Regions from separate parts of the Afipia sp. GW821-FHT14H12 genome, predicted to be linked through region 1. Evidence: predicted binding sites of a transcription regulator. Region 1 holds the regulator's gene; each other region holds the start of a gene.
What was found. Region 1 encodes LexA, which represses DNA repair genes until DNA is damaged. Its sites were predicted from a motif close to TGTTCNNNNTGTGTTCNG; they were not measured.
Positions count from the first base shown of each region.

Region 2: recA (recombinase RecA) is a predicted target of LexA. The motif match lies at 3,187-3,204, and genes of this name have one in related genera.
Region 3: AC1RNA_RS15355 (ImuA family protein) is a predicted target of LexA. The motif match lies at 6,018-6,035, and genes of this name have one in related genera.
Region 4: AC1RNA_RS16390 (PA0069 family radical SAM protein) is a predicted target of LexA. The motif match lies at 1,460-1,477, and genes of this name have one in related genera.

Region 1 is NZ_JBXAOZ010000005.1:70,531-77,956, reverse strand. Features, by position in the region: gene trpD (anthranilate phosphoribosyltransferase) at 1-114, shown strand, start outside; gene trpC (indole-3-glycerol phosphate synthase TrpC) at 128-925, shown strand; gene moaC (cyclic pyranopterin monophosphate synthase MoaC) at 930-1,415, shown strand; gene AC1RNA_RS16845 (molybdopterin molybdotransferase MoeA) at 1,431-2,639, shown strand; gene AC1RNA_RS16840 (hypothetical protein) at 2,643-2,837, opposite strand; gene AC1RNA_RS16835 (PepSY-associated TM helix domain-containing protein) at 2,840-4,036, opposite strand; gene AC1RNA_RS16830 (hypothetical protein) at 4,037-4,336, opposite strand; gene lexA (transcriptional repressor LexA) at 4,745-5,449, shown strand; gene AC1RNA_RS16820 (ComEC/Rec2 family competence protein) at 5,462-7,426, opposite strand, start outside.
Region 2 is NZ_JBXAOZ010000001.1:1,951,192-1,958,617, reverse strand. Features, by position in the region: gene gcvP (aminomethyl-transferring glycine dehydrogenase) at 1-1,790, shown strand, start outside; gene recA (recombinase RecA) at 1,991-3,073, opposite strand; gene AC1RNA_RS09785 (cation efflux transmembrane domain-containing protein) at 3,293-3,922, shown strand; gene crcB (fluoride efflux transporter CrcB) at 3,949-4,332, opposite strand; fluoride riboswitch at 4,592-4,653, opposite strand; gene AC1RNA_RS09775 (Flp family type IVb pilin) at 4,702-4,863, opposite strand; gene AC1RNA_RS09770 (hypothetical protein) at 5,032-5,193, opposite strand; gene AC1RNA_RS09765 (Spy/CpxP family protein refolding chaperone) at 5,256-6,485, opposite strand; gene AC1RNA_RS09760 (hypothetical protein) at 6,621-6,866, shown strand; gene AC1RNA_RS09755 (hypothetical protein) at 7,212-7,403, shown strand.
Region 3 is NZ_JBXAOZ010000003.1:171,895-179,320, forward strand. Features, by position in the region: gene AC1RNA_RS15330 (ligase-associated DNA damage response DEXH box helicase) at 1-1,813, opposite strand, end outside; gene AC1RNA_RS15335 (ligase-associated DNA damage response exonuclease) at 1,951-2,985, shown strand; gene AC1RNA_RS15340 (cisplatin damage response ATP-dependent DNA ligase) at 2,982-4,646, shown strand; gene AC1RNA_RS15345 (cupin domain-containing protein) at 4,661-5,161, opposite strand; partial or broken gene AC1RNA_RS15350 (UdgX family uracil-DNA binding protein) at 5,227-5,829, opposite strand; gene AC1RNA_RS15355 (ImuA family protein) at 6,096-6,902, shown strand; gene AC1RNA_RS15360 (Y-family DNA polymerase) at 6,793-7,426, shown strand, end outside.
Region 4 is NZ_JBXAOZ010000004.1:155,886-163,311, forward strand. Features, by position in the region: gene AC1RNA_RS16375 (glycosyltransferase family protein) at 1-332, opposite strand, end outside; gene AC1RNA_RS16380 (DUF3551 domain-containing protein) at 488-802, opposite strand; gene AC1RNA_RS16385 (DUF3551 domain-containing protein) at 1,054-1,380, opposite strand; gene AC1RNA_RS16390 (PA0069 family radical SAM protein) at 1,499-2,653, shown strand; gene rnhB (ribonuclease HII) at 2,736-3,500, shown strand; gene AC1RNA_RS16400 (glycosyltransferase family 39 protein) at 3,567-5,075, shown strand; gene AC1RNA_RS16405 (gamma-glutamyltransferase family protein) at 5,186-6,781, opposite strand; gene oxlT (oxalate/formate MFS antiporter) at 6,849-7,426, opposite strand, start outside.

The DNA of each region.
Region 1 (7,426 bases):
GTCGCAGGCAGGGCGAAAGACCTCAAGGAAGGTGTTGCGCTCGGCGTCAAGGCGCTCGACAGTGGGGCGGCCGCGGCGAAACTGGCGCAACTCGTTGCCGTGTCCCGTGCTTGAGGAAGACGTATCCTTGTCCGACATTCTGCAAAAGATCGAACGCTACAAGCGCGAGGAAATCGCAGCCGCCAAGGCCGCGCGCCCGCAGGCCAAGGTCGCGGACGCGGCCCGGCGCGCACCACCCGCGCGCGGCTTCGCCAAAGCGATCCGCGATACCATTGCCCGCGACGAATTTGCGCTGATCGCCGAGATCAAGAAGGCGTCGCCATCAAAGGGACTGATCCGCGCCGATTTCGATCCGCCCGCTCTCGCAAAAGCATATGAGGCGGGCGGCGCGACCTGTCTCTCGGTGCTGACCGACACCCCCTCCTTCCAGGGCCATCTCGACTTCATGGTCGCCGCGCGTGCGGCCGTCTCATTGCCGGTGCTGCGCAAGGACTTCATGTACGACACCTATCAGGTGATGGAGTCGCGCGCGCACGGAGCCGATTGCATCCTCATCATCATGGCCGCGCTCGATGATGCGGCGGCGCGCGACATCGAGAACGCCGCGTTCGACCTCGGCATGGACGTGCTGCTCGAAGTTCACAATCAGGAAGAACTTGAACGGGCCTTGAAGCTGCACTCGCCTTTGCTCGGCATCAACAATCGTAATTTGCGCACCTTCGAGACGACGCTTGCAACCAGCGAGGCGCTCGCGGCCTCCGTACCGAAAGATCGCATTATGGTCGGCGAGAGCGGCATCTTCACGCCCGCTGACATCGCGCGGCTGGCGAAGGTCGGCATCTCGACCTTCCTCGTCGGCGAAAGCCTGATGCGGCAGGCCGACGTTACCTCCGCCACCCGCACCCTGCTTGCGAAGGCTTCATGAGACGATGACCAAACCTTCCCTCACCCATATCGACGCCAAGGGCGAAGCGCATATGGTCGATGTGTCGGCAAAGGACGCGACCGAACGCGTCGCGATGGCGGAAGGTTTCGTGGTGATGAGCGCGACTACGCTTAAACTCATCGTCGATGGCAACGCCAAGAAAGGCGACGTTCTCGGCACCGCGCGCGTCGCCGGTATCATGGCGGCGAAACGCACCTCCGATCTCATTCCGCTGTGCCATCCGCTAGCTCTCTCCAAAGTCACGCTCGACATCACCACCGATGACAAGCTGCCCGGCTGCCGTGTCGAGGCGAGCGTCAAGGTGACGGGGCCGACCGGCGTGGAGATGGAAGCACTGACCGCGGTGTCGGTTGCCTGCCTGACCATCTACGACATGATCAAGGCGGTCGAGCGCGGCGTTCACATTGAAGGCATCCGCCTTCTCGAAAAGAGTGGCGGCAAGTCCGGTCACTACAAGCATGAAAAATAACACGGAAGCTCCATCATGGCGCTAATGCCGGTCGCCGACGCACTGAACTCCATCCTCAACGGCATACAGCCTCTGCCCGCAGAAGACGTCGCACTGGACGATGCGCTTCATCGCACTCTGGCCCGCGACATCGCCGCACGCCGAACCCAGCCACCCGCGCCGATGTCGGCGATGGACGGTTACGCCATCCATCTCGAGGATGCCCTCAAGGGCGCGCGCCTCGGTGTAATCGGCGAGAGCGCCGCCGGGCGCCCGTTCGACCAATCCGTCGGCAAGGGCCAGGCGGTCCGCATCTTCACCGGAGGCGTGGTGCCCGACGGCGCTGATACCATCGTCATTCAGGAGGACGTGCAGCGCGACCGCGATTTCATCACTTTATCGGAAGCCGCCCCTGTGCCCCGCCACATCCGCAAAGCGGGTATCGATTTCCGTGAAGGCGACGTCCTGTTGAAGCGCGGAACCCTCCTCAGCGACCGCGATTTGTCGCTCGCCGCATCGATGAACCACCCGGCATTGCCGGTACATCGCAAGCCGAAGGTCGCGATCCTCGCCACCGGCGACGAACTGGTGATGCCGGGCTCGCAACCGGCACCTGGCCAGATCATCTATTCGAACGCCTATGCCATTCGCGCGCTCATGCATAACAGCGGTGCCGAACCAATCGATCTCGGTATCGCCCGCGATACGCTGGAAGACACCCGCGCTGCCATCCGTCGCGCCGAGGCGCTTAGTGCCGACATTCTCATTACCACCGGCGGCGCGTCGGTCGGCGAGCACGATCTCGTCAAACCATCGTTCGAGGCCGAAGGCATCGACATCAAATTCTGGAAGATAGCGCTCCGCCCCGGCAAGCCGATGATGCACGGCCGCAAGGGAGCGATGAGCGTGATCGGGCTGCCCGGCAATCCGTCATCGTCCTACGTCTGTTCGTTCGTGTTCGTGGTGCCACTAATCCGCGCACTTTCAGGGCGCGCGCACATCGCCCATTGCATCGAGACTGCCATCCTCAGCCACAATCTGCCCGCCAACGATCATCGTCAGGAATACATGCGGGCGCGGATCGCGATCAACGATAGCGGCATCGCCGTCGCGACCGCCGTGGATCATCAGGATAGCTCGCTGCTGAACAATCTATCCGCTGCAGATGCGCTGCTGATCCGCCCGCCGCACGCACCCGCCGCACCGGCAGGCGCGCGCTGCGACATCATCCGGCTGCCAATTTGAGCCTTACGGCCGGGAATCGACCGGCCGGCGGCGCTTCTGCCATGCCGCCACGATCACGAGTAGCGGGATCGCCAGCGCGACCCACGACAGCGCCCACCAGACACCGCCCTGTCCGAGCAGTGCCGACAACAACCCGAAGATCACCAGGGCGGCGAGAGCGGCCGGCCAGCGCCAGATCCGGGAAAATCCAAAGCGCATAGTCACTCCGCCGCTTCACGCGAGACGGCAAGTGCCGCGCTGGCGTTGCTTTCCACCAGTTCCGTATCCGACTCGCTGGCAGACGACGTTCGCCGCGACAGCCATAGATAGAGCCCGCTGCCCAGAACCATGATGGTGACGAGATCGAGCAGTGCCCAGATGATCTTCAGCGGCATGCCGCCGTAATCGCCGAAGTGCAGCGGCCGCGACACTTCCAGCGCACGCAGATACCACGGCATCTCGACCACCGCCTGTAGCTTGCCGCCGCGGGCATCAATCATCACCGGACTGAACAGCCGCGATGTCAGCGGCTCCTTGCCCTTCGCCCAAAAGAGATAATGAAACGGCGAACCGAACTGCGAGCCGGGAAACACCACGCTGGTGATGCGCATGTCAGGCACGGCCGCCTGCGCCGTCTCCAGCGCCTGCTGCACCGAACTCATCTCAGAAGCGGCCGGCGTGGTCTGGCCCTCGAAGGGTTCGAGCATCGCGCGCACGTCCGTGTTCTGCCACAGCATGAACATCGGCTTCGACAGTTCGTTGATGACTCCGGTCGCGCCGACCACGAGCGCCCAGGCCAGCGTCACGACGCCGATCATGTTATGCAGATCGAGCCATTTCAGGCGCGGCGAGCGATCCGCGCGCACGGTGGCGAAATCGAGCTTGCGCATGAACGGACCATAGACCGCGATCCCCGAGACAATCGCGACGACGAACAGAAAACCCATCGTGCCCAGGAACAATTCGCCGGGAAGGCCCGCGAACATATCCCTGTGCAGCGTAAGCATCAGCCCGAGGAAGGTCGGGCTTTCCTCGGTCAGCGGCTTCGACTGCCGGATCACCTGCGCCGTGCGCGCGTCGTATTTGATCCAGTGCGCCACCTTACGGTTGGCCTTAAATGCTTCCCATGACGGCGCCATCGTAACGATGACCTTGGGCTCGTCGTCGTCCATGAACGTCGAGACGACGATCTCGTCAGGATACATCTGCCGGCTCTTGGCGACGATCCCATCCAGATTGGCGCTGGGCGTATCCGCGGGCAGCGACGCATAAGGTGGATCAGTATCGAGCAGATGCTCGATCTCCTCGCCGAATATCAGCGGCAGACCGGTGATACAGATCACTAGCAGAAATGCCGTGCAAATCAGACTGGCCCATTTATGGACCCAGAACCATTTTCGAAAGGCGGAGCGAGTCATTTATGCTCTGCCGACGATCTGCATGTTCGAAAGGTCAGGAACGGGCGGGCGGCGGGCAGCGGCTTCAATTTCCGCCAGCAATATGTCGACATCAGATGGCAATGGCTGCCAGCCGCAAGGGCATTCCTGTGCATGATGCGTGGCGGAAGACTGCCGATAGATCGCGCCGAGCGCGGAAGCCATCATCCGCATCACCGTCATCGGAGGCACCGCGGAACTGTCGAGCGTCCGGCAAAACGTCGCCATCAGGTGGTGATCGATCTCGGCCTGCATCGGTTCAGGCCCGTCGTGATCTGCCATCGACATCTCTCCTACTGCTCATCGCATCACGCGAAGACGTAGGCGGTTGCCACGAGGCCCTCAACCGAACATTCCCTTCTGGAATTAGAAGATATCGAAGCCATCGCATGGGCAGCATTGCGCGATCAGATGAGCAGCGCCTTGGGCGTCGCTCAAAGGCGTGCGCCGCTACACCCGGGGGCCAAATACGACTTCCGGTCCATTCCGGCATGATTTCCTAAAAACAGCGCCTTCGGATTCATAAGAATTTAACTATTGCAGAACATGTATGGAACATATAGTGTATGTTCATGATTTGTTTCGAGTGAGTCTGGCACCTGTCGTGAACAAACAGGCGGCCGAGGAAACGGGTGATGACCCGCTTGAACATGACTATCCGCTGGACGATGAGATTGAGGGCTGCGCCGGATGCTGACACGCAAACAATATGAACTGCTGCGCTTCATCAACGAGCGGCTGAAGGAAAGCGGCGTTCCGCCTTCCTTCGATGAGATGAAGGATGCCCTCGACTTGCGGTCGAAGTCCGGCATCCACCGGCTTATCACGGCGTTGGAAGAGCGCGGCTTCATCCGCAGGCTCGCCAACCGCGCCCGCGCCATCGAGGTCATCAAGCTGCCCGAGCCCGTCGCCAGCAGCGGCGCCCGGCGCGGTTTCACCCCCAGCGTGATCGAAGGCAATCTCGGCAAGGTGCGCAGCACTGTTCCTGGCGGTTTCGATGAAAGTGGCGAGCAGCCCGTCGCGGTCCCGGTGATGGGGCGCATCGCCGCTGGTACTCCGATCGAGGCGCTGCAGACCCGCAGCCACACCATCAGCGTGCCGCCCGATATGCTCGGCTCCGGCGAGCATTACGCGCTCGAAGTGCGCGGCGATTCGATGGTGGAAGCCGGCATCCTCGACGGCGACATGGCGCTGATCCAGCGCAACGAGAATGCCGATACCGGCGACATCGTCGTGGCGCTGATCGACGAGGAGGAAGCGACTCTGAAGCGTTTCCGCCGCCGCGGGGCCTCCATTGCTCTGGAGCCTGCCAACGCCGCCTATGAGGTCCGCATCCTGCCGCCCAACCGTGTCCGCATCCAGGGCAAGCTGATCGGGCTTTACCGGAAATACTAGGACCGCCACCGCTCAGTCGGCGGCCTCCTGCTCGGTCTCCGGCGGCGTCGCATCGACGGATTTCGAGGTCGCTCCATGCCTTGCTGCGGCATTAGTCCGCACGCGGGCGGATGCCATCGCGGGAGCCCATGGCCGGTCCACACCCTCAGGCTCACTCATAGTGATGCTGTAGCCCTGCGCCGTTCTTTTTAATGCAACGCCGCCCAGCCCACGCAGATCGTCGCGATAGAAAACGCGGGCGGCGCAATCGGCGGGCGTCTGATATGGCGTGATGAGGATTTTGGCCTGCGCGCAATCATCGACCAGTGCCTCTGGCTGTCTCGTCAGCGCGATCAGATCGCCCTCTTTCCCCTCGACCACGCAGCCCTCCTCGTCGCACGAGACGCCTTGCGCAATGCTCGGGTCGGTGACGGCGCGCGGATCGGCATCGGCCGCCAGCCACTCGCGCCAAACAAAGACATTCTTCGCAGTGTGCATGATGCGCAAACGGCTATCCTTGCCGCGCACCGCGACGCTCGATGCATCGCTCGCGATCAGGATGTCGGGCTCCGTCACAACAGCCGCCCATACCACGCCGCAACCGATCAACCCCACTCCTGCCCAGCGCAGCGGCGAGCGCAACAGACCGAGCACGACGATGCCGCCGCTCATGACGATCAGCGGCCCGATGCTAAAGGTATGAACGCGGCCGAACGCACCCGGCAACGCCGCTACCCATTGCGACACGAAGATCATCCAGTCGATGCCGACACCCATCAGGTGCCAGAACAGGCTGTCGAAACCGAACGGAATGGCCACGATCCCGAGCAAGCCGGCTGGCATCACCAGCCCCGACACCACTGGCATCGCGACCAGATTGGCGATGACGCCGTAAGGCGCGATCCGGTGGAAATGAAACGCGGCATAAGGCGTGGTAGCAAGGCCCGCGACAAACGACGCGAGCGCCAGCACCACAAGCTCGCGTCCACCCCAGGCAGCGAAGCGCCCGAGGTTGCTATCGTCGCTCGCGGCAAACCATTGCGGCATCCCGATCTGCGCCAGCACGACAAGCCCAAGCGTTGCAGCAAACGACATTTGAAAACTGGGATGCACCAGCGCCTCCGGGGCGATCAGCAACACCAGCATGGCGGCCAGCGCCAGCGTGCGAAACGTGATCGCGCGACGGTCCGCCATCACCGCGACCAGCACCAGCGCCGTCATATAGAAGGAGCGCTGTGTCGCGACCTCCGCACCCGATAGCAGCAGATAGAACAGCGCCGCGATCAACGCCGCCAGTGCGGCCCATTTCTTGATCGCATAGCGCGTGCTCAACATCGGGCTCAGCGCCAGCAGCGCGCGGATCGCGAAGAACACTACGCCCGCGACCACCGCCATGTGATAACCGGAGATCGACAGCACATGGCCGAGCCCAGAGACAAACAGTGCATCGTTGTTCGTCGTCGAGATCGCATCGCGCCGGCCGGTGAGAAGTGCGGTTGCAATTGCGCGCTGGTCGCCGCTCAAGACCGTGCGAATGCGTGCGTCCACGGCGTCACGCAAACCCTGCATCAACGCCGCATAACGCAACCGCCAGTCGCCTTGCTTCGGCGTGTCCTGTGTCCTGATCGTTCCGAGCGCGAAACCGGATGCGCCGATGCCCTGAAAATACATGTCTCGCGCAAAATCGTAGCCACCGGGGCGAAGCGGCCGCAGCGGCGGCAACAACCTCGCCTTCAGCGTCACATAGCTGCCGACCGCAGGCGCCGTGCCCTTGCGCACCGATAACCTGACCCGCTGCAAGCGCGGCGCGCCGCGCGCTTCCATTTTCTCAACCCGCAGCATGAAGCGGTCGGCGCGCTCGCGTTCTTCATGCGTCTCGACAAAGCCTTCCAGCGTCGCCGAACCCACCGGGGTCAGCAGCACCGCGTGCGAGACGTATGCAGTCTTCAGCGTCGCGGTGGCAAAGCCGGCAAGCAGCGCCGCAAACAACGCGATATA
Region 2 (7,426 bases), on a different contig from region 1:
GCCTCATCGACATCGCGCGGACCGTGCATCGCCGCGCGGCGACACTCGCCGGCGGACTGCGGCAGCTTGGCTTCACGCTTGCCAGCGACACCTTCTTCGACACCGTAACGGTAAAGGCGGAAGGCGCCCAGCGGGCCGAGATTCTATCCCTCGCAAAAGCCGAGCGGCTCAATCTGAGGATCGGAAAGAACGAAATCGGCATCGCGCTGGACGAGACCACCACGCCCGCGATCATCGAGGCGGTGTGGCGCGCATTCGGCGGCGCGCTCGACTACGCACAGGTCGAGCGTGAGACGCATGACGCACTTCCCTCCGCGCTCTTGCGCACCGCCCCGTTCCTCACCCATCCGGTGTTCCATGCCTATCGCTCGGAAACGGAACTGCTGCGCTATATGCGCAAGCTGTCCGACCGCGACCTCGCACTCGACCGCGCGATGATCCCGCTCGGCTCCTGCACCATGAAGCTGAACGCGACCACAGAGATGATTCCGCTGACGTGGCCCGAATTCGGCAACGTCCATCCCTTTGCCCCGAAAGAACAGGCCGCCGGCTATCATGCACTGTTCGCACGGCTGGAGACGTGGCTTGCGGAAATCACCGGCTATGACGCGGTGTCTCTACAGCCGAACTCCGGCGCCCAGGGCGAATATGCGGGCCTGCTCGCGATCCGCGCCTATCATGCCTCGCGCAATGAGCCACAGCGCGATGTCTGCCTGATCCCCGCGTCCGCGCACGGCACCAACCCGGCGTCGGCCAGCATGGCGGGTATGAAGGTGGTGGTTGTGGCCTGCGACACGCACGGCAATGTCGATGTCGCCGATTTGCGCAAGAAGGCGGAGGCGCATGCCGACACGCTCGCCGCGATCATGATCACATATCCCTCGACGCATGGCGTGTTCGAGGAAGCGATCCGCGAGATCTGCGATATCGTCCATGCCCATGGCGGGCAGGTCTATCTCGACGGCGCCAACCTCAACGCCCAGGTCGGCCTCGCCCGCCCCGGCGATTACGGCGCCGACGTGAGCCATCTCAACCTGCACAAGACCTTCTGCATTCCGCATGGCGGCGGCGGCCCCGGCATGGGGCCGATCGGCGTGAAGAAGCATCTCGCGCCGTTCCTGCCGCCGATCAGTCTTGAGACAGGCGCGGTCAGCGCTGCGCCCTACGGCTCGGCCTCGATCCTCACCATTTCCTATCTGTACATCCTGATGATGGGTGCGGACGGGCTGCGCCGAGCCACCGAAGTGGCGATCCTCAACGCCAACTACATCGCAAAGCGCCTGGATGCGCATTTCCCGGTGCTGTATCGCAACCACAACGACCGCGTCGCGCACGAATGCATCATCGATCCTCGCCCGCTGAAAGCCGCGTGCGGTGTCACCGTCGATGACATCGCCAAGCGGCTGATCGATTACGGCTTCCATGCGCCGACCATGAGCTTTCCGGTGCCCGGCACACTGATGATCGAACCGACTGAATCCGAATCGAAGGCGGAGCTGGATCGATTCTGCGAGGCGATGATCGCGATCCGCCGCGAGATCGCCGAGGTGGAAGACGGCAAGTTTCCGATCGATGCCTCGCCGCTGCGCTACGCGCCGCACACCGTTCACGACATCGCCGACGACAACTGGCAGCGGCCTTACTCACGCGCGCAAGGCTGCTTCCCCGACGGCAGCCCGCAGCAGGACAAATACTGGTCGCCGGTCGGCCGCGTCGATAACGTCTATGGCGATCGTAACCTTGTCTGCTCCTGCCCGCCGATCAGCAATTACGCGCAGGCGGCGGAGTAACCGGTTTCCAAAACAAAACGGGCCCTGAGGATGTCGGCAACTCAACATCCGCAGCGCCCGCTTTGCCTTCCGAAGGACGATGGTGTCCGGGCAAGGATTCCCGGCTTGCCCGCATCGCCCGGACCTGAGCAGTTCCCAAGCCCCGGAATTTGTCTGTTCATGCGAAGCGTGCCAAGCGCGATCCCGCACGAGAAGGACGATCAGTCCTCCGCTTCCTCGTCGTCATCGCTCTCCGGCTTGCCGGCTAGAATCTGCTCGGCGATCAGGCCGGAATTCTGCCGGATCGCGGCTTCGATCTTGGCGGTCATGTCCGGGTTGTCGCGCAGAAATGCCTTGGAATTCTCGCGGCCCTGACCGAGGCGCTGGCTGTCATAGGAAAACCAGGCGCCGGACTTCTCGACGATGCCGGCCTTGACGCCGAGATCAAGGATCTCGCCCATCTTGGAGACACCCTCGCCATACATGATGTCGAATTCGACCTGCTTGAACGGCGGTGCGAGCTTGTTCTTCACCACCTTGACGCGGGTGGAGTTGCCGATCACCTCGTCGCGCTCCTTGATCGCGCCGATGCGGCGAATGTCGAGGCGGACGGAGGCATAGAATTTCAGGGCATTGCCGCCCGTCGTGGTTTCCGGCGAGCCGTACATCACCCCGATCTTCATGCGGATTTGGTTGATGAAGATCACCATGGTGTGGGACTTGTTGATCGAAGCCGTCAGCTTGCGCAGCGCCTGGCTCATCAAGCGCGCCTGCAAACCCGGCAGCGCGTCGCCCATCTCACCCTCGAGTTCGGCGCGCGGCACAAGAGCTGCGACCGAATCGACGATCAGCACGTCCACCGCGCCGGAGCGCACCAGCGTATCGGCGATCTCAAGCGCCTGTTCGCCATGGTCGGGCTGGGAAATCAGCAGTTCATCGACATTGACGCCGAGCTTGCGGGCATAGACCGGGTCCAGTGCATGTTCGGCGTCGATGAAGGCACAGGTGCCGCCCTTCTTCTGAGCCTCGGCCACCGTATGCAGCGCCAGCGTGGTCTTGCCGGAGGATTCAGGACCGTAAATCTCGACCACCCGGCCCTTCGGTAGCCCGCCGACGCCGAGCGCGATGTCGAGCCCGAGCGAGCCCGAGGAGATCACCTCGATGTCCATGGAGCGGTCGGCCTTGCCGAGCCGCATCACCGAGCCTTTACCGAACTGGCGCTCGATCTGCGACAGGGCGGCCGTGAGGGCCTTGGTCTTGTCCATCGACGTTCCTTCAACGATACGCAGGGCGGCTGGGGCCATAGGGGTCACTCCTTATGTACGGGATTCGCCGGCCGGACAAACGGGCTTCCCTGAAGCGGCGGACCGGAATCGCTGAAAACGTCCGATGGGGTGAATGTACCCTATTTGTTCCTTGTTCGCAATATGTTCTTGCAGCGAGCGGCCCAAATTTTACAAAACCTGATGGCGCAACAACCGCAGCCGAGTTCAATTTCGAATGATGATCCTTATACTTATCTCATGAGCGGATGTTGTAGTTCAGATCATTGCTGTGCTCCCGATCCTCACCAAGGAAATCCGGGATACCGCAAAGCCCTGTGGGCTGTTCTGGCAATCAACGGGGCGATGTTCGCCGTTGAGGTCATCGCCGGACTCGCTGCCGGTTCTGCATCGCTCCAAGCAGACGCCCTCGACTTTCTCGGCGATACGGCAAACTACGCGATCAGCCTGATCGTCGTCGGCATGGCTCTCCGCTATCGCGCGCTCGCCGCCACGGCCAAGGGCGCGACCATGGCCATATTCGGGCTATGGGTGATCGCAACCCTCATCTGGCATGTTGTTCAGGGAACGCTTCCCAACGCCTACACCATGGGCGTGGTTGGCTTCACCGCGCTGCTCGCCAACGTAGCCTCGTTCGCATTGCTCTGGGCCTATCGCGATGGCGACGCCAACATGCGCTCGGCGTGGATATGCACACGAAATGACGTACTAGGAAATCTTGCTGTTCTTGCAGCCGCCGCCGGTGTGTTCGGCACCGGAACGGGCTGGCCGGATGTGATTGTGGCGTCGATCATGGCCATGCTTGCATTGCAGGGGGCCTTCATCGTCCTGCGACGATCGTCAGCAGAGTTGCGAGCCAACCCTGCTTAAGACCACCCCAATCCTCCATCCTCTGCTCACGCCATCGTCCGCACCAGATGCATCGCACCGATCAGAGCGCGGAGTGACAGCAGCGCCGAAGCCACCATGTAGGCGGCGGTCGCGGCGAATTCACCGCGCTCGATCAGATAAAAAGAATCAAGCGAGAAGGTCGAGAACGTAGTGTAGCCGCCGCAAAAGCCAACGATGAGAAAGATCCGCACCGCCTGCGGCAGATTCCATCGTATCGCGAACAGGCCCGCAAAGAGCCCAATCACGAACGAACCGGTGATGTTGATGATGAGCGTCCCCCAAGGAAAATCCGTGCCAAACAGCCTGCCCGCGCCGATGCCTACCAGATAGCGCGTCACCGAACCCAATGCTCCACCGAGCGCCACTGCCAGAATAAAAATCCAGTTCACTTGTCTCGTCCTCCCATCATCCATTCAGCCATGCCTGTCAGCAGGCCGAGCATCATCAACGGCACGATCAACTCCGTATCCGCATCGAGCAGATACGCAGCAACCGTCACGGCCCAGATCGAGCTTGTGATCCAAAGTGCGATGGCAAGAGAATGAGGAAGTCTTGAACGAGAAGATCTCTCACGAGGCGACCCAGCCATTGTCATGCACCCTTTCCTGGGCGCATCGCTGGGAGGAATCGCTCCTACCGACGCGAAAGCGCCTGGTAGGAGTCATCAGCCTTGCGGCGGTTATCGGGGGAACTCCATCCCCATCATGGTTCAAGAAGGTTAGCGGCTGCAATCCGCCGAAGCAAGCACGGCGGCTTCGTTACTGTACGGCGGCGCGGATCATCTCGTACTTGCCGTTCAGCGCCGAGCCAATCCCATTGACCGCCACGAGGATAACGATCGAAAGCCCCGCAGCGATGATGGCATACTCGATCGAGGTCGCGCCGGACTGATCCAGGAAGAAGCGTTTCAAGGTTTTCATGGGGAGGCACCGTACCGGCGAACCCTCAAGGCCCCGTAAATGAAACTGGGCGATTTTACCAGTTTCCGCGAATAAAGTGCCCCCGGGGCAAGCTTTCCCGAACCCAAATCATCCTGATGTTGTGATGCGATATAATGAGCTGCCACCCGGAAGGGCTGGCCGACCTTGCTAAAATGGCGGAACTGCGCGGGCCACACGCTCCGCCTGCGCTCCTATCTCGTAGATGTCACCGAACAGATAGATTGCGCCTCCGAGCGCAACCATGACCGCAACGATGGCCAGAAGCTGCAGATCGACTGCATCAAAACCGCCCTTGAAGTGAAGATGCATAAGCCGCCTCCACTGGATACGATTTCTGTTTTGCAACGCTTTCTAGTTTATCACCATTCCCTTTAACGGACGATGGTGATGATGTGCCTCAGCACACTTTCCACCCCGTGGATGCCATGGCGGTGGTGGCGCCGCCCGCGCGACCTGCGCTGCGCGGGCTGATCCTCCGCATCCTCGTTACTGGCCTGCTGGCTGCCGGAGCGATCCGGGCCAATGGCTTCGAACTGTGCCTTCTGCTCGTCGCTCAGCGTGCCGTAGAAGTCGTCCAGCGCTGAATGCACCGATTTCACCGCGCCGAGCAGCGCATCGAGGCGCTCGCTCGCCGCCGCAAGCCGAGCGGGCGGGGTCAGCGCGGTGGACGGGCGGCAGGTCGCTTTCAGCGAATCCGCGGCCTTGAAGGTCGCATCCTGCAGTGCGGTCAGCTTCACCTTCTGCGCGTCACTGGGTTGCAGGCGCTTGTTGATCTCATCGGTCGGCCAGGCCACCGCATCCGAGAGCGAGGTGATGCCACAGCTTCCATCGGACGAAGTCGTCCCCTTGCCGCCCTGCTTCTCGCGCGGCGACATCGCAACAAGCCTCGCCTTCTGGTCGTCATTGAGCAGGCCGTAGAACTTCTCCATCGCTGGCTGGATGATACCAATCGCCGACTTCATCGCCTCGATCCGCCGCTCCATCGCCGCAAGCCTTGCGGGCGCGGTGAGCGGAAGCGTCGTCGGACAGGCCTCACGGATGGTCTGCGCCGCCTTCACGGACGCATTGCCAAGCTCATCGAGCGCCGCGCGCTGCGCGTCATCCGGCGAGATTGCCTGCTGGATCTTGTCGATCGGCAGACCGGCGATGTCGCCACTGTCGGCTCCGCACATCTGGGCCAACTGGTCCTCGTCGGACGGTGGCGTCTGCGCGGCCTGACTGCCGGAGCCAGCGGAAGGTGCGCTTCGACGTGACGGCAAATAACCGCTCAGCGAATCGTAGCCGTAGGGTGAGAACAGCCCGGCATAGATGTCGCCATAGCCGTAATCCCAGAAGGCCGGACCGTAATCATAGCCCCACAGACCGTAGTCATAGAGGTCGTAATAAGCGAACGGCCAGAACAGCGGTCCGACCCAGCCATAGCCGCCATGGCCATGGCGCCACCAGCCGTGACGATGCCCCTGCCAGCCGGCCGTCGCCGCGGCTGCGACCAGCGCCGTGCGCGCGACCGGACTGCGCAGCGCGTTGCGATTACGCAGCGCGCCATTGACCGAACGCGAACGCAATCCCTGACGCACCGCAGCCGCCCGGGGCGAATTCACTCGTGCCGCACGGTTCGTCGCAGCGATCCCGGTGCGCTGCGATGCCGTGCGCGCCGCATTCCGGGGCCCGCGGTTGACGGCGCGGCCGGCATTGCGCGGCCCACTTGGCCTTGCGAACGAACGGGAAGCCCCGACATGACGGTTTCCATGGAATTGGCGCACACCGCCAAAATGGCGTGCGCCTCCAACATGCGCTCCGCCGAAATGACGGGCCCCGCCGCTGAAACGGGCGCCGCCTCCGTGGAAAGCTCGTCCACCACCGATATGGCCGCCGCCAAAATGCGCGCCGCCACCGCGGCCGCCGCCCATATGAACGCCGCCGCCATGTCCTCCGCCTCCGCCACGCGGACGCGCGTCGGTCGTTACGGACAAGGCTGCTAGGAGAGCAAATGCCACAACGGCGATTTTGAAAAAGTATCGCATGGCTTCACGCCTCGCGTAAAAATAATCATGTGCAAACACATCAATGTTGAATCAAGCTGAAGGTTCCGCCGAATCTGTGCGCTGTTGTCGCAGCCGCACGCTTTACGCTGGGATGCCAGCCATTATCCCGAAATCGTGAGAACGGATTCCAGATGTTTTGCGTGACTGATGTTTTTAGGACTCGCGTTTTGAAAGCACGACGCTCATACTCTTGGCATCACCGCTTAGCCTCCAGGCAATTCGCGGTGACTGAGAGACCGTTGAGCTCCCGTCTGTCGTTAGACGTTTTACGGAGACGCTCGCATGAACGACCGTATCTCCATCGCTCCATTAAACTGGAAGACTCTTGTCGCGCAGGCACGCGCGGAAGCGGACGCCGCTCCCGAAGGGCGCGACCGCGACAAAATCCTGGAGCGTGCAGAACTGCTCGAAATGTCGGCGCATATCGAAGGCTGGCTGAATGCTTCCGACTTGCGTCCTCCGATCGGACGCTGACGCCGCATCGAACAGAATGAAAA
Region 3 (7,426 bases), on a different contig from region 1:
GGTCCGCCAGCAACAGCCGCACGCGCTCGGCAAGGTAGGTCGAGAGCGGAAACTTGCCGCCCATATAGGACGGCACCTTGGCGTCGGCGTCATTGGCGCGAGAGACATAGACCTGATCTTCCATCAGCGCCTCGTAACGCACGATCTCGCCACCGAACACGAAGGTGTCGCCGCTCACAAGTCCCTCGATGAAATATTCCTCGATCTCGCCGAGCAGCCGTCCACCGCGCGCAATTGGTCCGGTCACGCCGCTACCACCACGCCGCGCACGCACGAGACGCACCTTCAGCATCGGCTCCTCGACGATGGTGCCGACATTGAGCCGGTAGCTCTGCCGCACTTTCGGATTGGCGACGCGCCAGCGTCCGGTCTTGTCCTGCCTGATGCGCGCGAAACGCTCGTAGCTTTTCAGCGCGTAGCCGCCGGTGGCGACGAAATCGATCACATCGTCGAAATCGGCACGCGCGATGTCCGCATAGGGCGCGGCGCCGCGAATCTCGTCGTAGAGTTCGTCCGCGAGAAACGGCTCGCCGCAGGCGCGGCCAAGCACATGCTGCGCCAGCACGTCGAGCGCGCCTGCGCGCAGCGGCGGGGTGTCTTGCGCATTCTCTGCCACCGCATCGATGGCGGCGCGGCATTCCAGCACTTCGAAGCGGTTGGCCGGCACCATCACCGCGCGCGATGGCTCATCTAACCTGTGATTGGCACGGCCGATCCGCTGCATCAGGCGCGAGGCGCCTTTCGGCGCGCCGACGTTGATGACGAGGTCGATGTCGCCCCAGTCGATGCCGAGATCGAGCGAGGAAGTGCAGACCACACCGCGCAGTTTGCCAGCCGCCATCGCGTCCTCGACCTTGCGCCGCTGCGCGACATCGAGCGATCCGTGATGCAGGGCGATGGCGAGATTATCGTCGTTGATGCGCCACAGCTCCTGAAACAGCATCTCCGCCTGGGAGCGGGTGTTGACGAACATCAGCGTCGTCTTGTTGGCTTTCACGAGGTCATAGATTTCGTGCAGCGCATGGCGCGCCGAATGCCCGGCCCAAGGCAGGCGCTCGCGTGTGTCGAGCATCTCGACGATCGGCGCCGCTCCGGCATCGGCGATTACGAGATCTGCGGCGCGAACCTCGCTCTGTTTTTGCGGGACCAGAAAACGGCACAGCGATTGCGGATCAGCGACCGTGGCCGAGAGGCCGATGGTCGTCGCCTGTGGCGCGAGCGTCCACAGCCGCGTGAGACCGAGAGCAAGCAGGTCGCCGCGCTTTGAAGTGACCAGCGCATGTAGTTCGTCGAGGACGATGCGCTTGAGCGAGGAAAACATATATGGCGCATCGTCGGACGACAGCAGCAGCGCGAGTTGCTCCGGCGTCGTCAGCATGATGTCGGGCGGGTAGCGGCGTTGCCGCTGGCGGCGCGAGGCGGGCGTGTCGCCGGTGCGGATCTCGACCCGGATCGGCAGATTCATATCGACAATCGGACGCTCGAGGTTGCGCGCGATGTCCACCGCGAGCGCCTTTAGAGGCGAGATGTAGAGGGTGTGGAGGCCTTCACCTTGCCGCACGTCGCGTCCGGTAGAAACCAGCTTGGGGCGTGAGGGTTTGGGCGAGCCCAGTTCCACCAGCGTCGGCAGAAAGCCCGCCAGCGTCTTGCCGGCCCCGGTCGGCGCGATCAGTAGGGCGGAGCGGCCCTCGAAAGCTTTTTCCAACAGCGCGAGCTGATGCACCCGTGGCGCCCAGCCGCGCGCGGCGAACCAGCGCGCGAAACCGTCCGGCAAGCCGGGAAATGATCGATCGTCGGGGAAGGGTGCCGCCACGTGCTCTAGCTAAACACAGCCATGCCCAAGGTCGAGTCCGCTTTGGCGGGGCAGATCGGGCTTGGAACCTTAATCTATGTTGAGAGCGAGGTCCCCGCCGGGCTCGCCTGGCAGGAATAGCCTCCTATATACCGGGCATGCGTTCACCCTCCCTCTTGAAGCCGGTTGCCGCCGGGCTCTGCTGCGAAGGCGGAGGCTTTCATATCGATCCGGTCAGGGCGGTGGAGCGCGCGCTGATTACGCATGGCCATTCCGACCATGCCCGCCCCGGACACCGCGCGGTGCTGGCGACGCAGGAAACGCTCGACATCATGCGGCTACGCTATGGCGATGATTTCGCCGGTTCGACACAGGCGATTTCCTACGGCGAGGAAATCCGGCTCAACGACGTGACCGTGGCCTTCCATCCCGCCGGGCATGTCCTGGGCTCGGCCCAGATCATGGTGACGGATGGACAAACCCGCATTGTCGCATCCGGCGATTATAAAGACGTACCCGACCCGACCTGCGCGCCGTTCGAGATCGTGCCTTGTGATATTTTCATCACGGAGGCGACCTTCGGCCTGCCTATCTTCCGCCATGGCGATGCAGAGGGCGAAATACGCAAGCTGCTGGATTCAGTCGCGTTGTTTCCGGAGCGCGCGCATCTGGTCGGCGCTTATTCGCTCGGCAAGGCGCAACGGATCATCGCGCTGTTACGCAAGGCCGGCCATACCGCGCCGATCTATCTGCACGGTGCGATGGAAAAGATCACGCGCTATTATGAGAGCCGTGGCATCGCGCTTGGCGACCTGCGGCCGGTGAAGGGCGTGAAGAAGGCCGATCTTGCCGGCACCATTACGCTGGCGCCGCCATCGGCCATTACCGACATTTGGACGCGCCGCTTCCCGGATCCTGTTGCGGCCTTCGCTTCGGGCTGGATGCGCACGCGCGCCCGTGCGCGGCAGAAGGGCATCGAACTGCCGCTGGTGATTTCCGATCATGCCGACTGGAATGGCCTCACCGCCACGATTGCCGCGACAGGCGCGGGTGAAGTCTGGGTTACCCACGGGCAGGAAGATGCCCTGGTGCATTGGTGCAAGGCCAAAGGCTTGAAAGCGCGGCCGCTCGATCTCGTCGGCTACGGCGATGAGGACGAATCTTCGACGATGGGGGAAGGCGAACGGCCATGAACCGCTTCGCGCATCTGCTCAATCGGCTGGCCTATGAGCCCGGCCGCAATAACAAGCTGCGACTGATCGTGAATTATTTCCGCGAGGTCGAAGATCCCGATCGCGGCTATGCGCTTGCGGCGCTCACCGGCGCCTTGTCGTTTCGACATGCCAAGCCGGGACTGATCCGCGACCTGATTGCGGCGCGCACCGATCCGGTGCTGTTCGATCTGTCCTACGATTATGTTGGCGACCTGTCGGAAACCGTCGCGCTGATGTGGCCGATGCCGGAACGCGGCGGCGCCGGTCACAACCAGCCACCACCGACATTGAGTGATGTCGTCACGACCTTTCATACGCTCGGAAAGACCGAGATCCCCGCTCAACTCGTCCGGTGGCTCGACCAACTCGACGAGACCGGGCGCTGGGCGCTCTTGAAGCTCGTCACCGGGAGCTTGCGCATCGGCGTCTCCGCGCGTCTGGCCAAGACCGCCGCGGCCGCGCTCGGCGACAAGGACCCGCATGAGATCGAACTGATCTGGCCCGGCCTCGTCCCGCCATATCTCGATCTGTTCGCCTGGCTGGAGGGCCGCGCCGACAAGCCGGTCAATCGCGATCCCGCGCCGTTTCGCCCGGTGATGCTGGCGCACGCGGTGGAGGATGCCGATTTTGCCGCGCTTGATCCTGCCGACTTCATCGCCGAATGGAAATGGGACGGCATCCGGGTGCAGGCGGTGAGTGGCCGCGATGAGGATGGCGAGATCGTCACGCGGCTTTATTCGCGCAGCGGGGAGGACATCACCAGGAGTTTTCCGGATTTGTTGCCTGCGCTGCGCCTGCCGGGCGCGATCGACGGCGAATTGCTGGTGCTGCGCGCGGGCCGTGTGCAGAGTTTCAACGTGCTGCAGCAAAGGCTCAACCGCAAAAGCGTGACGCCGAAGCTGATGAAGGATTATCCGATCCATCTGCGCGCCTACGATCTGTTGGCGGACGACGAAAACGATCTTCGCGAATTGTCATTTGCTGAGCGGCGCGAACATCTGGAATCGTTCATCGCGCGACTGGACGACCCGCGAATCGATCTGTCGCCGTGTGTCTCCTTTTCGACATGGCCCGAGCTGATGGCCGCCCGCGCCGATCCGTCGAGCGCGGGTGCGGGCGATGATGCAGATGCGGTGGAGGGCGTGATGTTGAAGCGCCGCGACGCGCTCTATCTGCCGGGCCGCCCCAAAGGCCAATGGTGGAAATGGAAGCGCGACCCGCACATCATCGATGCCGTGCTGATGTATGCGCAGCGCGGCCATGGCAAGCGTTCGTCTTATTATTCGGATTACACGTTCGGCGTCTGGACGGAAGGTGAGGAGGGCGAGCAGCTCGTGCCGGTAGGTAAGGCCTATTTCGGCTTCACCGATGAGGAGCTGATCCAGATCGACCGTTTCGTCCGCCGTAACACCACGGAAAAATTCGGCCCCGTGCGTCACGTGGTGCACGAGCAGGATAAAGGCCTCGTGCTGGAAGTGGCGTTCGAAGGGCTGGCGCGCTCACCGCGCCACAAGTCCGGCGTGGCCATGCGTTTCCCGCGCATCAACCGGCTGCGCTGGGACAAGCCGCCCGGCGAAGCTGACAGGCTGGAGACGCTTGAACGGATGCTGAAACCTGTGTCGGCTTCGGCTGGAGTTTGATGCGTGTTACGAAACTAGCGCGATTCGTTTGGATCCCGGTGGATGGGGTCGATCCATAATACCGTCTCTGGCTTCTCGACGGGTTCGATGTCGAGATTGATCGCAACAGCTTCACCGTCGCTTCGGACCAAAACGCATTCCAGTACTTCGTCGGTGCTGGCGTTGATCTCTTGATGAGGTACGTAAGGCGGCACAAAAATAAAATCACCCGAATTGGCTTCGGCCGTAAACTGAAGATGTTCGCCCCAACGCATCCGCGCCTTGCCTTTTACCACGTAGATGATGCTCTCTAAATGGCCATGGTGGTGCGCTCCGGTCTTGGCATCGGGTTTGATGGTGACGGTGCCAGCCCATAATTTTTGTGCACCGGCGCGCGCGAAATTAATTGCAGCCTTGCGGTCCATTCCGGGAGTGGACGGAACGTTCGGGTCGAGCTGATTGCCGGGAATGACCCGCACGCCGTCGTGCTTCCAGCGATCATGGTCGTGAGAATGGGAGTGATCGTGTTCGGACATGCTTATTCCCGCCTTGAATTGTCGTGTCAGTGATCGAGCTGACGACACTTTATTCCAAATAAGCCTTAGGTGGCTTTTTCCTTGTGATGGATATACTCAAACGCCAGCTTAAGGTCGCTGACAAAATGCGCGTATTCGCGAGCCTTGGCGTCAGCATCGGGCAGCCGCAACAGATAGGACGGATGCACCGTCACCAGCGCCTTGGTATCTTCAGTCAAGTCCAGCAAGTGGCCGCGGTTTTTCCCGATCGGTGTGACCTTGCCGAAGACGCATTGCGCGGCTGTGGCTCCCATCGCGACCACCAGAGCAGGCTTCACCGCTAGAAGCTCGCGCTCGTACTATTGCCGGCAGGCTCTGATTTCGGATGTGTTCGGTTTTTGATGCAGACGGACTTTTCCGCGTAGGACGAATTTGAAATGCTTCACTGCATTGGTGATGTAGACCTTGTTGCGCGGAATTTTGGCTTCGTCCAAACCACGAGCCAGAACCTGACCCGCGGGGCCGACAAACGGCTTGCCAGCCAGGTCTTCCTTGTCGCCCGGCTGCTCGCCGACCAGCATGATGGGCGCATGAGCCGCGCCTTCGCCGAACACGGTTTGCGTGGCGTCCTTGTAAAGAGGGCAGGCCCGACAATGGGCGGCTTCCTCGCGCAAATCCGCAAGGCTCTCTGTTCCGAAAAGGTCGGGGTCGAGGTCGCGGGCAGCGTGGCGCATGGGTTCTCTCTCCGGCCTTCTGAAGTTCAATCAAGAGAGCCGCGGCAAGTTTCCGCGTCAAAAGTCAGAACCTCATTGGTTCTGTTGATGAAAATATGGCTCCGAGACTCTGGTTGACTCGCTGGGGCTAGGCAGGATTATATTAGAACATAACGTGAACATAACGGCTGGTCCGTCGTTAGAGGAAAACGAAGGGCTGCCTCGATCTCTGGGAGCGGCGCATGACCGGCGCGCGTACGCTTGCGTCCTTGCGGGACGCGATCCGCCATCTTGAAGCGCAGACCATGCCGCAGCAGGTCGAGCGCGTGGCACTCGGCCATGCCAGTGCGGATGCGACGCTGCAGGGCGGCCTGCTGCGCGGCGCGCTGCATGAGGTGTTCGCGACCGAGACCCGGCAGTCGGCTTCTGCGACCGGTTTTGCCGCAGGTCTGGTTCAGTGTCTGGCGAGCCATCGGCCGATTTTTTGGGTGCAGCAGGATTTCGCGGAAGCCGAAGCCGGTGCCTTGTCGATGAACGGGTTTGCCGAACTGGGTCTTGATCCGTGCCGTTTGGTGCTGGTGCGGGTGCTAAATGCGGAAACCGCGCTGAAGGTCACCGCCGATGCGCTGGCCTGCGACGCACTCGGTGCGGTGGTGTGTGAACTGTGGGGCGAAACGAAAACATTCGATCTCACCGCCAGCCGGCGGCTGACACTGGCGGCCCAATCGTCCGGCGTATCCTGCGTGCTGCTTTGTACATCGAGCCAGCCTGTTAGCAGCACGGCTGAGACGCGATGGGTGGTGCGGGCCGCGCGCTCGCTTCCTGGACCGGAATGGAACGCCTGGGGCGAGCCGATGCTCGATGCAGAACTTGTCCGCAATCGTCATGGGCAGCTAGGCCGATGGATCATGGAGTGGAATTGTGACGAGCGTATCTTCCGTGAACCGGCGACGTATTCTCAGCCTTTGGTTGCCGCGCCTGCCGACCGACCGCATCAAACGCCGGCTCGCGCAGGAGGATCGATCGCGCGCTTGCGACGGACTGGATGACGCGTTTTTCCGCAGACCTTGGATCATTGCGGACAGGCAGCATAACGCGCTGCAGATCGTCGCCATGAATGATGCGGCGGCGGCCATCGGGCTTGAGATCGGCATGCCGGCTGCCAATGCACGGGCGATCTGTCCCGACATCGAGGTGTTCGATGCCGATGCAGGAGCGGATGCGCAGGCTCTCGCTCATATCGCGGACTGGTGCGATCGCTTCACGCCGCTTGTCGCGCTCGATCCGCCTTATGGGCTGTTTCTCGACATCAGCGGTTGCGCGCATCTGTTCGGCGGCGAAGCCAAGATGCTGGCGCTGGTGTGCGATTCACTGACGCGGCAAGGGTTCGTCGTCAATGCGGCGATTGCCGGAACGTCGGCTTGCGCGCGGGCGCTGACGCGCGCAGTGCGCGGCCGGATCGTGCCGGAAGGGCAAGAGTCTGCAGCTGTTGAGAACTTGCCTGTGTTCGCGCTCGGCGCGGAGGATGCCATCACACGCGGATTGCGCCGTGCCGGGCTGAAGACTATTGGCG
Region 4 (7,426 bases), on a different contig from region 1:
GCACGGCGGCGACCGCTGACGCCGACGTTTTCGATGAACTGCGCGGTCTCGTCGATCCAGCCGGATTCGAGCACCGCGCCCGCATGCAGGAACATCAGCCAGGAGCCGCGTGTGAGTTTGACGCCCGCCGCGATTGCATCGGCGCGCGAGCCATCGAACGTGAGAAAGCGGCAGCCCGCGACATCGGCGACGCGCGCGATGTCGCCAGCGCCTCCGCGGTCGACCAGCACGACGTCGCGCACCATGCCCGCGGCCGAGCCCGGCACCAGCGCCGAGAGCGTGGCGACCGTCTCGGACTCATTGCCCTGTGTCGGGATCACGATGCTGATCATCGGGGCGCGGCTCCACCGTCAAAAGGAACGGCGATGCATTTAGCATTTTGTGTACAGCTAAAGAACCCCGTCCCATGCAGGGCTCATCGCGGGATAGATCATATGAGACAGGCGAAGCAGATATTCTGCTTCGTCTGCTTCTAATATCTCAAGGCCTACCAGCGGCCGGGTGTGTAGCCGCGGCGATAGATCGGACCGTTGTAGCGATTATAGGCCATGCCGAGCTCGGACGCCGGGCCTGCGATATAGCCGTAGCGGCCATCATCGCCGTACGGGTTGTTCATACAGGAGCCGCCAGCCCCGAGCGCGTACGCCTGGCAGGCGGCGTAGGAATAGAAGTCGCATGAGGCCACCGGGCTGTCGCTGTCTGTCACACAAACCGTGCCAGCCTTGGCAGGCGTACTGCCCAATGTGGTGACGCTCGCTGCCGCCAAGCCGAGGGCTGCTGCTGTCAGAAGATACGTCTTCATCGAATCCTCCTCGTGAAAAATACCCCGCCTGTAACGCGGCCGCTCTGTGAAAGCTCCGCTGGGAGAATACCCAAAACGGGTTACACAACCCGTGCGGATGCCTGGCTTCTCTTGCGTCAATAGGTGGGGCTACCGATTTCGCGGAGATAAACGCCACGATCGATATGCAGGCGTGAGGGGTGGCAGCACACGAAAAAGGGGCGGAACGATATATCGCTCCGCCCCTTCAAAAAGATCAGCCGGCTGAAAATTCACCAGCGATAGCCGGGTCCGTAATAGCCGCGATGATAGATCGGACCATCGTAGCGATTATAGGCCGAACCGAACTCCACCGATGGGCCTTCGATGTAGCCATACTCGCCGTCATCGCCGCGCGGGTTGCGCACGCACGAGCCGCCGACACCGCGAGACGACGCCCGGCAGGCGCGGAAGCTGTAAAACTCGCACGAACGATAGGTGCTGGGGCTGTCCTGATCGGTCAGGCAGACCGTGCCGGCCTTCGCGGGCGTGACGCCTGCCGAGGTGAGGCCCGCTGCCGCCAGGCCGATTGCCGCCGCCGCCAAGAAATATGTCTTCATCGAATCCTCCTTAATCAATGTCCCGCTGGGCCGACAACGCTGGGTGGGTGCGCGAGGTCCGCTGGGGATGCCATAAAAATGTTCTTGTTTTGTTCTGAAGGCAGCTTATCTTCGGGGCATGACCAGAACCTCGCAAGCTGCGCAGATTCCTTCCCCGTCACCCGTCCCGGCAGGGGCTGTCTCCGACTTCGCCGAGATCGGCGTTGCCATCGACGCCGCGCGCCGCCGCGGCCGGGGCGCGCAGACCAACGCCAGCGGACGATATGAAACCGAGGCGCGCGCCGCATTCGACGACGGCTGGCAGAGCCTCGACGAACTGCCGCCGTTCAAGACCAGCGTCGGGATCGACACCGCCCGCAAGGTGATCTCGCGCAACGACTCGCCTGACATCGGCTTCGACCGTTCGATCAATCCCTATCGCGGCTGCGAGCACGGCTGCGTGTACTGCTTCGCGCGGCCGACCCATGCCTATCTCGGCCTGTCGCCGGGCCTCGATTTCGAAAGCAAACTGTTCATGAAGCCGGATGCCCCCGCGCTTCTGGAAAAGGAGCTGACGGCCTCGGGCTACGAGCCGCGCACCATGGCGATCGGCACCAACACCGATCCCTACCAGCCGATCGAGCGTGAACACAAAATCATGCGCGGTATTCTTGAGGTGCTGGAAAGAACCGGTCATCCGGTCGGCATCGTCACCAAATCGGCGCTGGTGACGCGCGATATCGACATTCTTTCGCGGATGGCGGAGCGCAATCTCGCCAAGGTGGCGATCTCGGTGACCTCGCTCGATCCGAAACTCGCGCGCACCATGGAGCCGCGGGCCTCGACGCCGCCGAAGCGACTGGAAGCGTTGCGGCAACTCTCCGCCGCGGGCATTCCGACCGTGGTGATGACCGCGCCGCTTATTCCCGCGCTCAACGATTCCGAAATGGAGCGCATTCTCGATGCCGCCGCCCATGCCGGCGTGAAGGAGGCGAACTACACGCTGCTGCGCCTGCCGCTCGAGGTGCGCGACCTGTTCCGCGAGTGGCTGATTGCGAATTACCCGGACCGTTACCGTCACGTCTTCACGCTGATCCGCGACATGCGCGGCGGCAAGGATTATGATTCGCAATGGGGCACGCGGATGAAGGGCACCGGGCCGATGGCATGGATGATCGGCCGCCGCTTCGAGATCGCCTGCGAACGGCTGGGGCTCAACCGCAAGCGGGTGAAACTCTCCACCTCGCATTTCGTGCAGCCGCCGAAAGGCGGAGAGCAACTCGATCTGTTTTGAACGGGCAGCCTGGCGTTGAATAACGGGCACATCCGGAAGGTTCCGGCTTGCCGGAGTCGCCCGTTCGTTTCAGTGTCCGGCCATGAGTCGGACCAACCCCCCAGCAAATGAGAAAGCCGCCGCGAAGCCTGCGAAGGTCACGGCCGCAACGCGTCCGAGCTTCCGCCGCGAGCGCGCGCTCCTGAAGCAGGGCATCTGGCCGGTGGCGGGTTGCGACGAGGTCGGGCGGGGGCCGCTCGCGGGGCCGGTGGTCGCCGCCGCCGTGATCCTCGATCCCGACCGCATCCCGAAGGGCATCGACGATTCCAAGCGCCTCACCGTGGAAGCGCGCGAGGCGCTGTTCGAGGAAATCTGCGCGACCGCGATGGTATCGGTCGCCGCCGCGCCGCCATGGCGGATCGACCGCGACAATATCCTGCGCGCCTCGCTGTGGGCGCTGGCGCGCGCGGTGCAGGGGCTGCCGCAAGCGCCGCGTCATGTGTTCGTCGATGGCCGCGACAGGATCGATGTACCGTGCGGCTGTGAGCCGGTAATCGGCGGCGATGGACTGCTGCTGTCGATCGGTGCGGCCTCGATCGTGGCGAAGGTGACGCGCGACCGCCTGATGTGCCGGTTGGCTCGGGTGCATCCCGAATACGGCTTCGATTCGCACATGGGCTACGGCGTGCCCCAGCATCTGGCCGCGCTGGAGCTGCATGGTCCGACGCCGCACCACCGGCGGTATTTCGCGCCCGTGGCGGCGGCGCATGCCAGGCTCAATGGCGCGGCCGTTCCGCCCGACCTGTCCCAGCTTGAAGCGACGGAAGTCGTGATCGTGGCGGAGGAGGCGGCCGTTCAGGTTGCCTGATCGGACGCCGGCCTTTATCAAGCGCTGAACGGTCTTTTTGCCCTCCCGCCCCGGTTCGTCCGCGCGATGCGCTTTACCTCCCTGATCGTCGAACTCGTCCGCGCCAAGCCGCGATGGATTTTCTGGAGCGCCGTGCTCGCGCTCGCGCTGTTGTGGCTGATCGTGCCAACGGCTCTCTATCTCAGTCCCCCCGCCGATGTGCCCACCGTGCTGGCGTTCGGCCGCGAATATCAGGTCGGCACCACGCTCGGCCCGCCGTTGTCATTCTGGCTCGCGGACATCGCATTCCGTGCCGTCGGCGGTTACGCTTTCGGCGTGTATCTGCTGGCGCAGATTTGCTTCGTGGTGATGATGGGGGCGGTGTTCGCGCTCGCACGTGCGCTGGTCGGCGCGCAGCAGGGCGTGCTTGCGGCGCTGCTGACGCTGGCTATTGCGGCCTTCAGTTTTCCGGGGCTGGAATTCGGCCCCGATGTTTTGGCGCGGCCGCTCTGGGCACTGACGCTCCTGCATGCTTGGCGGGTGATCGGAGAGCGGCAACGCGGCGCGTGGTTTGCACTGTCGATCGAGATCGGGTTGTTGTTCCTCACCACCGCGATGGCTCCGGTGCTGTTGGCTCTGCTCGTGGTCTTTGCGCTCGCCACGGCGCGCGGCCGCGCGGCGTTGCGCTCGATCGATCCATTGTTCGGCGCACTGGTGATTGCCGTCATCGCGCTGCCCTACATGATCTGGCGGGCGCGCAGTGGCGCTCCCTTGCCGCATCCCAAATTCACGTCGATCGAAGTCTATGCGCGCCAGTCGGGTGAACTGTTCGGCGCGCTGCTGCTATCGGCGCTCGGTGTTGTCGCGCTGATCGTCGCGAACGCGCGCATCTTCGAGCCGAAAGGCGAGAATGCGCCCGCGATTTTCCGTCCGCCGGTCGAGCCATTGGCGCGTCAGTTCATCGTGTTCTTCGGCGCTCTGCCGCCCCTGCTGTTCGTACTCGCGTCGCCGGTGTTCGGCCTCGATCATGTCGCGGGGGGCGATGGCGTGGCCCTGATGCTGATCGGCCTTCTCGCCGTCATCCTGGGAGGCGACCTGATTTATCTGCGCCGCCAGCAGGTGCTGCGCACGATCTGGCTGTTGGCCATGGCCGTGCCCGTGATTGTGGTTCTGGTGGCGGTGTTCGTGCAGCCATGGACCGACGCAACAGAGACGCAGACCTCGCTGCCCGCGCGCGCAATGGGGAAATTCTTCGCCGACAATTACAAGCTGCGGACCAATCGCCCGCTCTCCGCTGTCGCCGGAGATCCGGAGATCGCATCGCTGATCGGACTCGGCGCGACCTCGCGGCCGCAGGTGTTGTTCTCGGGCCTTTACGGCAAGACGCCGTGGGTTGACGCAGCCACCATCAACACCGGCGGCGGTCTTGTCGTCTGGCGCGCACACGACACGGTCGGCGCGCCGCCGGAGGCGATCGCGAAAACGTTTCCCGGTCTTGTCGCTGAAGTGCCGCGAACGTTCGATCGTCTGATCGAGGGGCGGCTGGAGCCCTTGCGGATTGGCTGGGGCGTGGTGCGTCCGCGGGACACGAAATAGCAAATTGTCGTTGCGGGCGAAGCAATCCGGATGGGGTAGGAGACACCCGGATTGCTTCGCCGCGCGTTCGCAGGGCACAGCCGCGCGCTGCGCCCTGCGAATGAGCCTTGTCAGAAGCCTGCGACGCCGCCGTTGCTGCGCGGATCGCTGCCGCCTTCGAGCACGCCATTGGCGAAACGCGCGATGCCGCCGGCATGGCCGACGATCTCGTCGAAGTCCTCGACCATCTCGACCTCGTGGCCGAGCGCTTCGAGCTTGCGGCGGGTTTCTTCCGGAAAGCGGCCCTCCAGCTTCAGGCTGTCGGTGTCGTCGCCCCATGTGCGACCGAGCAGCCAGCGCGGCGCGGTGATCGCGGCCTGCATGGTCTGATTGTAGACGGCGTAGCGTGTGAACACGGCAGCCTGGGTCTGCGGCTGGCCGTCGCCGCCCATCGTGCCGTAGACCATGACGCGGCCATCGTTCAGACGCGCGAGCGCGGGGTTGAGCGTGTGGAACGGCTTCTTGTTCGGGGCGAGCGCGTTGATGTGCTGCGGATCGAGCGAGAACGAGCAGCCGCGGTTCTGCCAGTTGAGGCCGGTCTCCGACAGCACGATGCCGCTGCCGTATTCGTGATAGATGCTCTGGATGAAGGAGACCGCGCGGCCTTCGCCATCGATCACGCCCATCCATACGGTGTCGGCGGGGCCCTTACCCTGACCCCACGGCAGCGCCTTGTCCATCCGGATCGCGGTGGTCAGCTTGTCGAGATGATCCGGCGCGAGGAACGACTGCGGATCGGCGTCCATGAAGTCGAGGTCGGTGATGTGGCTATCGCGGATCATGAAGGCCTGCTTGGTCGCCTCCACCACGCAATGGATGTATTCCGCGCTTTCCGGCCCGAACCGGTTGATGTCGAGGCGGTCGAGCAGGCCGAGGATGATGAGCGAGACGAGGCCCTGCGTCGGCGGCGTCATGTTGTAGATCTGGCCGAGGCTGTGTTGGAGTTCGAGCGGCTTGCGGACGGTCGCACGATACTTTGCGAGATCCTCTGCCGACACCGGGCTGCCGAGTGCTTTCAGTTCCTTGGCGATGCTCGCGGCAAGGCGGCCACGATAGAAGCTGTCGAGGCCGTCATCGGCCAGTGCGCGCAGCGTCTTGCCGAGCTGGGCCAGCCGCATCCGATCGCCGGCCTGCGGGACCTTGCCATTGACGAGAAAGGTTTCGGCGAAACCTGGAATGGCCTGCAACTCGCCGAGCTTCTTGGTGGTGGTGACGCTTTGCGAGCGCGTCACGGCGATGCCGTCCTCGGCGTAGAAGATCGCGTTTTCCAGGAGGCGCCCGAGCGGCAGGCGGCCACCCCATTCCTTGCTGATGTCGAGTGCAGCCTGCCAGCCGCCGATGGTGCCGGCGACCGTGTTGGCTGAGTCAGGTCCGCGCGATGGAATCTTCGCGAAGCCTTTCGCGGTGTAGTAGTCGCTGGAAATGCTGCCAGCCGCCGCGCCGCAGGCCTCAATGGCAACCACGGGCTTGCCGGGGCACGAAATCGTCCAGAAACCGTCGCCGCCGATGCTGTTCATGTGGGGATAGACCACCGCGATGGTGGAGGCTGCCGCGATCATCGCCTCGATGGCGTTGCCGCCTGCGCGCAGGATATCGACGGCGGCCTGCGCTGCCAGTGCGTGAGGAGCCACGGCCATGCCGCGGGTGGAGCGAACAGTCTGGAGCATCTTTGAACTCGATATTCTTCGGGTGAAAGAAGGGCCGGGGCGCATTGAGCGCCCCGGCGGATACTTGTTAGGCCGCGCTACCCCGCGCCGCCAGTGCGGCATTTGTCGCATTCTGCTTGCGATGGTTGGCGCGCATCGGCTTGAGAACGGCGATGGCCAGGAACGCGGTGAGGAAGTTCATCGCGATTACGACGCCGAACACCACATTCCACGATGCGGTGATCTCGTGCAGTTCGGCCGCCAGCGGGCCGCCGAGCACCGAACCGACACCCTGCGCGATGTACAGGAAGCCGTAATTGGTGGTGGCGTTCTTGGTGCCGAACGTGTCGGTGAGGGTCGAGGGGAACAGCGAGAAGATTTCGCCCCAGCCGAAGAACACCACGCCCGACAACAGCACGAAGGTCAGCGGATGATGGGCAAAGAGCAGCCAGATCGTCATCGCGATACCTTCGATGCCGAACGCGATCAGCATGGTGTTCTCGCGGCCGATCTTGTCCGACACCCAGCCGAAGAACGGACGGGTCAGGCCGTTGGTGAAACGGTCGATCGTCAGCGCCAGCGGCAGCGCCGCGAGGCCGAACACCAGTGCGTCCTTGACGCCGAAATCCTTGGCGAAGGCGCCCATCTGCGAGATCACCATGAGGC